DNA from 2 places in the Turicibacter sanguinis genome. Region 1 is predicted to be linked to the other one. Evidence: a T-box and tRNA genes for the amino acid it is inferred to sense, from the RefSeq annotation. Region 1 holds a T-box; the other holds one or more tRNA genes.
What was found. The T-box of region 1 lies ahead of proS (proline--tRNA ligase). A T-box ahead of a tRNA ligase gene usually reads a tRNA of that ligase, here a tRNA-Pro.
Positions count from the first base shown of each region.

Region 2: it encodes a tRNA-Pro, which carries the amino acid that the T-box ahead of proS (proline--tRNA ligase) is inferred to sense. The anticodon was not compared.

Region 1 is NZ_CP053187.1:2,346,889-2,350,136, reverse strand. It holds gene HLK68_RS11410 (DUF4177 domain-containing protein) at 1-180, opposite strand, end outside; gene proS (proline--tRNA ligase) at 341-1,771, opposite strand; T-box leader at 1,898-2,119, opposite strand; gene HLK68_RS11400 (hypothetical protein) at 2,515-2,769, opposite strand; gene HLK68_RS11395 (hypothetical protein) at 2,894-3,172, opposite strand.
Region 2 is NZ_CP053187.1:106,320-109,567, forward strand. It holds gene HLK68_RS00600 (CoA-disulfide reductase) at 1-539, opposite strand, end outside; tRNA gene HLK68_RS00605 (tRNA-His) at 660-735, opposite strand; tRNA gene HLK68_RS00610 (tRNA-Trp) at 738-811, opposite strand; tRNA gene HLK68_RS00615 (tRNA-Thr) at 822-897, opposite strand; tRNA gene HLK68_RS00620 (tRNA-Glu) at 907-983, opposite strand; tRNA gene HLK68_RS00625 (tRNA-Asn) at 994-1,070, opposite strand; rRNA gene rrf (5S ribosomal RNA) at 1,079-1,187, opposite strand; tRNA gene HLK68_RS00635 (tRNA-Leu) at 1,195-1,283, opposite strand; tRNA gene HLK68_RS00640 (tRNA-Lys) at 1,320-1,395, opposite strand; tRNA gene HLK68_RS00645 (tRNA-Val) at 1,401-1,476, opposite strand; tRNA gene HLK68_RS00650 (tRNA-Phe) at 1,480-1,555, opposite strand; tRNA gene HLK68_RS00655 (tRNA-Asp) at 1,564-1,639, opposite strand; tRNA gene HLK68_RS00660 (tRNA-Met) at 1,643-1,718, opposite strand; tRNA gene HLK68_RS00665 (tRNA-Ser) at 1,736-1,828, opposite strand; tRNA gene HLK68_RS00670 (tRNA-Met) at 1,839-1,915, opposite strand; tRNA gene HLK68_RS00675 (tRNA-Pro) at 1,943-2,019, opposite strand; tRNA gene HLK68_RS00680 (tRNA-Arg) at 2,025-2,101, opposite strand; tRNA gene HLK68_RS00685 (tRNA-Leu) at 2,110-2,198, opposite strand; tRNA gene HLK68_RS00690 (tRNA-Lys) at 2,237-2,312, opposite strand; tRNA gene HLK68_RS00695 (tRNA-Gln) at 2,319-2,393, opposite strand; tRNA gene HLK68_RS00700 (tRNA-Tyr) at 2,403-2,487, opposite strand; tRNA gene HLK68_RS00705 (tRNA-Thr) at 2,491-2,566, opposite strand; tRNA gene HLK68_RS00710 (tRNA-Val) at 2,587-2,662, opposite strand; tRNA gene HLK68_RS00715 (tRNA-Glu) at 2,690-2,766, opposite strand; gene HLK68_RS00720 (phosphatase PAP2 family protein) at 3,111-3,248, opposite strand, start outside.

The DNA of each region.
Region 1 (3,248 bases):
GGCGGTCATTTCACGAGTGAAATAATACCATGATCCATTCACACCGCAAAGTCTCCAACCTTCTTTTCCTAATTCATTTAATTTTTGATTTAATATTTCCTGAGTTTTGGTTTGTTCCTGATTAAGGACACTTTTAATATCTACGTCTATTTGTTCTAATCGGTATTCAAATTTTTTCATCGCCTAAAGCTCCTTTAATGATTTGATATCACATTATAAGTATGAGCTTTAAAAAATATGCTACTTTGGAATGTTTTTTTTATTTTTTTGATGAATTTATTTGTCTTACATCCTACCAACTAAATTTATGACGTTTTGCCACTTGTTTTTTTTATAAATCTTAATAAGCTTTTGCCCAGTATACAAGTTTCGTTGCCTTTTTCCCGCAGCAAACGCAACTGTCACTTATCTGCTCTTGAACAAACGGCATACATCGTGACGTAAATCCAACCTCTTCTTTAATTTTATCTTCACATGCTTGATCTTCACACCACATGGCTTTCGTGAATCCTGGGTGATTATCTGCATTATTTCTTAACTCCTCCATGTTTGTCGCTATAAAGGTCATCTCTTCACGTTTAGCTAATGCTTTTGCAAACAAACTTTGTTGAATGTCTTCTAATAATTCCACCACTTTTGTTTCAAGATCATCTAATGATACGATGATTTTTTCACGTGTATCACGACGAACTAAGACCGCCTGATTATTTTCAATATCTTTTGGTCCGATTTCAACGCGAACTGGAATTCCCTTCATCTCATACTCACTAAACTTCCATCCTGGTGTTTTATCCGATGTATCACACTTGACACGAGCAACACTTGCTAGACGTGTTTGAAGCTCACATGCCTTTTCTATAACCCCCTCTTTATGGGCTGCAATTGGAATAATCATCACTTGTGTTGGAGCGACACGTGGAGGTAGTACAAGTCCACTACTATCCCCATGCACCATAATAATAGCTCCGATTAAACGAGTCGTCACACCCCATGAAGTTTGATGCGCATATTGCATCTTTGAATTTTTATCACTGTATTTAATATCAAAAGCTTTTGCAAAACCCGTTCCAAAGTTATGTGACGTTCCACTTTGAAGAGCCTTTCCATCATGCATTAAACTTTCAATCGTATACGTCGCCTGTGCACCCGCAAATTTTTCTTTTTCTGTTTTTTGACCTTTAAGCACTGGAATTGCTAAAAATTCTTCACACATTTTGGCATACGTATTGAGCATCAGTAATGTTTCTTCCTCTGCTTCCTCAGCTGTAGCATGTACGGTATGCCCCTCTTGCCATAAAAACTCAGTTGTACGTAAGAATGGACGTGTTGTCTTCTCCCAACGAACAACAGAACACCATTGATTATATTTCTTCGGTAAATCATTATAACTTTGAATAATTTTTGAATAATGATCACAGAATAACGTTTCAGATGTTGGACGAACAACTAATCGTTCTGATAATTTTTCATTTCCACCGTGTGTCACCCATGCGACTTCTGGAGCAAACCCTTCAACATGATCTGCCTCTTTTTGAAGTAGCGATTCTGGAATTAACATCGGCATGTACACATTTTCATGTCCTGTTTCTTTGAACTTTTGATCTAGATACTGTTGAATATTTTCCCAAATGGCATAACCATATGGGCGAATAATCATACATCCTTTCACACTCGAATAGTCAACTAATTCAGCTTTTTTAACAACATCCGTATACCACTGTGCGAAATCTTCATCAATCGCTGTAATGGCTTGAACAAGTTTTTTACTCATGTTAACTTCCTCCCTACACAGTTTACATTCTATTGACTCATAACCTTTGTTTCATGATGAGCTATACAGTGTGAGGGGTTCATCAGTGATTTCTGTATACAAAAAAACCACCGATTTGCTCCCTCTGCAAGGGGCCAAAATCGGCGGTACCACCCTAATTATGATCATATTCCATGGCACTATGATCACATCTTTTTCATCGATAACGAGATGAATCGCTGTAGCCTACTTCAAGTTTTCGGTACAGGGCTCCAAGGCTGGTTCAAGACACCTTTTTGAGAATTTTCACCAACCATTCTCTCTCTACAAAAAAGGGAAGTCTTTACTATTCCTTTTCAACGCGAATATTTGTCTAAATCTTATCCAATAATTTTACATTCGTCAATAGTGTTTTTTCAAAAAATATATTTTTTGTTAAATTTAATCGATTTTAAACCCAAAAAACAATACCTCTCATGCCATATTGACTACTTAGGTCAGTCAGCTTTACATTCATCTGTTTTACTCTCATCTAAAAGTTCACAATCCCTTGTTTTCAATCTGCTCTACTGATGTTAAATGGATTACTATATAGAAACAGAAATGTATTTCACTATTATAAATGAGTCTCAGTACTAAAGTCTTTTTGATCCTTAGGCGTCACTATAGTCCAGTTAAAAGTTTTCCAAGTGTGAAAAACTTATCTGGACTTATATATATAAGCTTTACTTTCGATAAAAAAATCAACATTCATGACAAACGTTTCAATCGAAAAAGTCAATATTAAAAAAAATTCCAAATCCATTTTTCACTGATTTCACCTTAAAATTAGCATTTCTTAAACCTGTTGCTACGCCATTCAACAATAACGCTTGAATCTTCACTATGTCCTCATGATTTAATAAGAATTCAACAGACTCCGCCGTTAAATAATCATTCTTTATCAGTGATTCAGATGATTTATACATCTCAAATAAACAGACAAAATCAACCGCAACTAAACCATAAATTTCTTTCAATCACTCACTCTAAATTTCCATTTTTTATAATTTATTATCCCCTGTTTTTCATAAAAAAATGATGAGATAAACAAGAAAAAGAAGAGCCCTTAACTCCATCTGCTCTTCTTCCTTTATTTTATTTTTATGCTTCAAATGTAATGTCAAAACTAGATTCACGGCGTCCTGTTACAGCGTTTGCTAATGCTTGTAAAACTTGCTCACTCAATTCTTCTAAACGTCCTGTTGATAGTACTTCTGCATGTGATAAAGAGCACACAAATCGTGTATAAATATGATCAACTACCGGGAATTTTACTTCTGTTTCTTCACAAGTTAAAATGATATTTTGACGATTCCCTCTAATTTTTACGTTTGTTGGACACTCAGTGATATAGTTGATAAATTCTTTCTCAGTTCTCATGCTAGAAAACCCCTTTCGCACATTTCATTTTTTCTTTCCTTGATGAACTTATTATAGCATGTTGTGAATTAATGAA
Region 2 (3,248 bases), 760 kb from region 1:
AATTGGAAAACATGAACTTCTTTTCCATATTGCTTAGCCGCTTCAACAACCTCAAGCCCAATAAACCCTGCTCCTACAATCGCAACACGATTTAAATCAGAATTTTGCATTGCTTGTTTTAAATCATGACCGTCTTCCATGCTTTTTAAAGTGTAAACATGTTTAAGATTTACATTTTGAATTGGAGGGATAATGGCACTTGCTCCTGTTGCAACCATTAATCGATCATAGTAATCGTCAAACACTTCATTTGTTGTTAAATTTTTTACAGTTACAACTTTATTATCTACATCTACTTTTAATACTTCATGTTCTGGATGAACAGAAATTCCTGAGGAATTGAATTGCTCTACTGTTCTTGCAATCATATTTTGAGAATCTTCAAAGAAATTTCCGACAAAATAAGGTAAACCACATGCTCCAAATGAAACATGTTTTGATTTTTCATATACTGTTATACTTGCATCTTTATTTGAACGCTTTAATTTTGCAGCAGCACTCATTCCAGCTGCAACACCACCAATAATAACAACCTTCATCATATAACCTCCTTAAAATTACCTTACATTATCTTATATTATATCAAATTTTCTCATAATATATATAAATAATGCCAAGCATAAAAAAAACATCCTTTAAGGATGTTATCTACTAATTTATGGGGCGACTGATGGGAATCGAACCCACGAATGCCGGAGCCACAATCCGGTGCGTTAACCACTTCGCCACAATCGCCATGGCAGGGGTGGCAGGAATCGAACCCACGCTAACGGTTTTGGAGACCGCTGTTCTACCGTTAAACTACACCCCTATTAAATTAATGGTGCCGAAAGCAGGACTTGAACCCGCAACCTACTGATTACAAGTCAGTTGCTCTACCAATTGAGCTATTTCGGCACTAATAAATGGTGACCCGTACGGGATTCGAACCCGTGTATGCATGCGTGAAAGGCATGTGTGTTAAACCGCTTCACCAACGGGCCATTATTATAATGGCGCCCCAACTAGGACTCGAACCTAGGACCCCTTGATTAACAGTCAAGTGCTCTAACCAACTGAGCTATTGAGGCATTGTACAACCTAGCAACGTCCTACTCTCGCACTTGCGTACTACCCTCGGCGCTAAGGAGCTTAACTTCTGTGTTCGGTATGGGAACAGGTGTGACCTCCTTGCCATCATCACTAGATTATATTTGGTGCCTAGGGCCGGAATCGAACCGGCACGGGTGTCACCACCCGCAGGATTTTAAGTCCTGTGCGTCTACCAGTTCCGCCACCCAGGCATTTCATTATTTCAGGCACGCGCCTATTTTCAAAAATGGTGTCCTGCAGAGGACTCGAACCTCTGACCCTCTGATTAAAAGTCAGATGCTCTACCAACTGAGCTAGCAGGACTTTTATGGTGGAGGATGACGGGCTCGAACCGCCGACCCTCTGCTTGTAAGGCAGATGCTCTCCCAGCTGAGCTAATCCTCCAAATGGTGGCTTGGGACGGAATCGAACCGCCGACACAAGGATTTTCAGTCCTTTGCTCTACCGACTGAGCTACCAAGCCTATTTAAATGGCGGTCCAGACGGGAATCGAACCCGCGATCTCCTGCGTGACAGGCAGGCATGTTAACCGCTACACCACTGGACCTTTTGGTTGCGGGGACAGGACTTGAACCTGCGACCTTCGGGTTATGAGCCCGACGAGCTACCAACTGCTCCACCCCGCGATGTTATTTAATTAATATGGCGGAGGAAGAGGGATTCGAACCCCCGCTACGCTCTCACGTACTGTCGGTTTTCAAGACCGATCCCTTCAGCCGGACTTGGGTATTCCTCCACATATTAGTTGGTAGCGGAGGAGGGACTCGAACCCCCAACCTCACGGGTATGAACCGTACGCTCTAGCCAGTTGAGCTACTCCGCCATTTTATTATTTTTTTTATTTGATTAATGGTCGGGAAGACAGGATTCGAACCTGCGACCCCCTGGTCCCAAACCAGGTGCTCTACCAAGCTGAGCCACTTCCCGTTTTATGGCGCGCCCAAGAGGAGTCGAACCCCTAACCTTTTGATCCGTAGTCAAACGCTCTATCCAATTGAGCTATGGGCGCTATTAAGTTGGTGCCTAGGGCCGGAATCGAACCGGCACGGGTGTCACCACCCGCAGGATTTTAAGTCCTGTGCGTCTACCAGTTCCGCCACCCAGGCATTTATTTATCCATAAATGTTTATTCTTTTTTTTAAAATGGTGTCCTGCAGAGGACTCGAACCTCTGACCCTCTGATTAAAAGTCAGATGCTCTACCAACTGAGCTAGCAGGACTTTTAATGGCTGGGCTAGCTGGATTCGAACCAGCGCATGACGGAGTCAAAGTCCGTTGCCTTACCGCTTGGCTATAGCCCATTTTCAAAATGGTGGTGGGGGACGGATTCGAACCGCCGAACTCGGAGAGAGCGGATTTACAGTCCGCCGCGTTTAGCCACTTCGCTACCCCACCAGATGGTGCCGAAAGCAGGACTTGAACCCGCAACCTACTGATTACAAGTCAGTTGCTCTACCAATTGAGCTATTTCGGCATCTTTTTTTTATTTAATTATGGTGGAGGATGACGGGCTCGAACCGCCGACCCTCTGCTTGTAAGGCAGATGCTCTCCCAGCTGAGCTAATCCTCCATGCAGATATTTCTATCTAATTTTAAATGGTGACCCGTACGGGATTCGAACCCGTGTATGCATGCGTGAAAGGCATGTGTGTTAAACCGCTTCACCAACGGGCCTTTTATTTTCCGTTTTGCGACTTCGTTATTCTATCATCTCAACTTGTTTTCGTCAAGAGTTTTTTTGAAAAAAGTTTTTTTCAAGAAGTTACTCGATTATTTTATCAACCAACATCTCTTTTGTCAAATACTTTTTAAAATTCTTTGTTAGTTCGTTTTATTTACCAGAAACGAACTTCTATATAATACCAAGTTTGTCGTTTCTTGTCAAATCTTTTTTGAAAAAAGTTTTTCAATTCATTACCTTTTATTGAAACGAACTTCTATATATTATCAAGTTTGTCGTTTTTTGTCAAACCTATTTCCAAACTTTTTGAAGAATTTTAAAGTAGCATCTAATGATGCTACTTTTTCTCTTGTCCTTTCCCCTTAAAAAACAAGGGATAGATACCAAATCCTATAAAACTTATACTGCTATAAATAATAAAAGTTGCATTCCTAATCTCTCCTAGGATTTCTTTGAATACATGTTTAAGACTTAA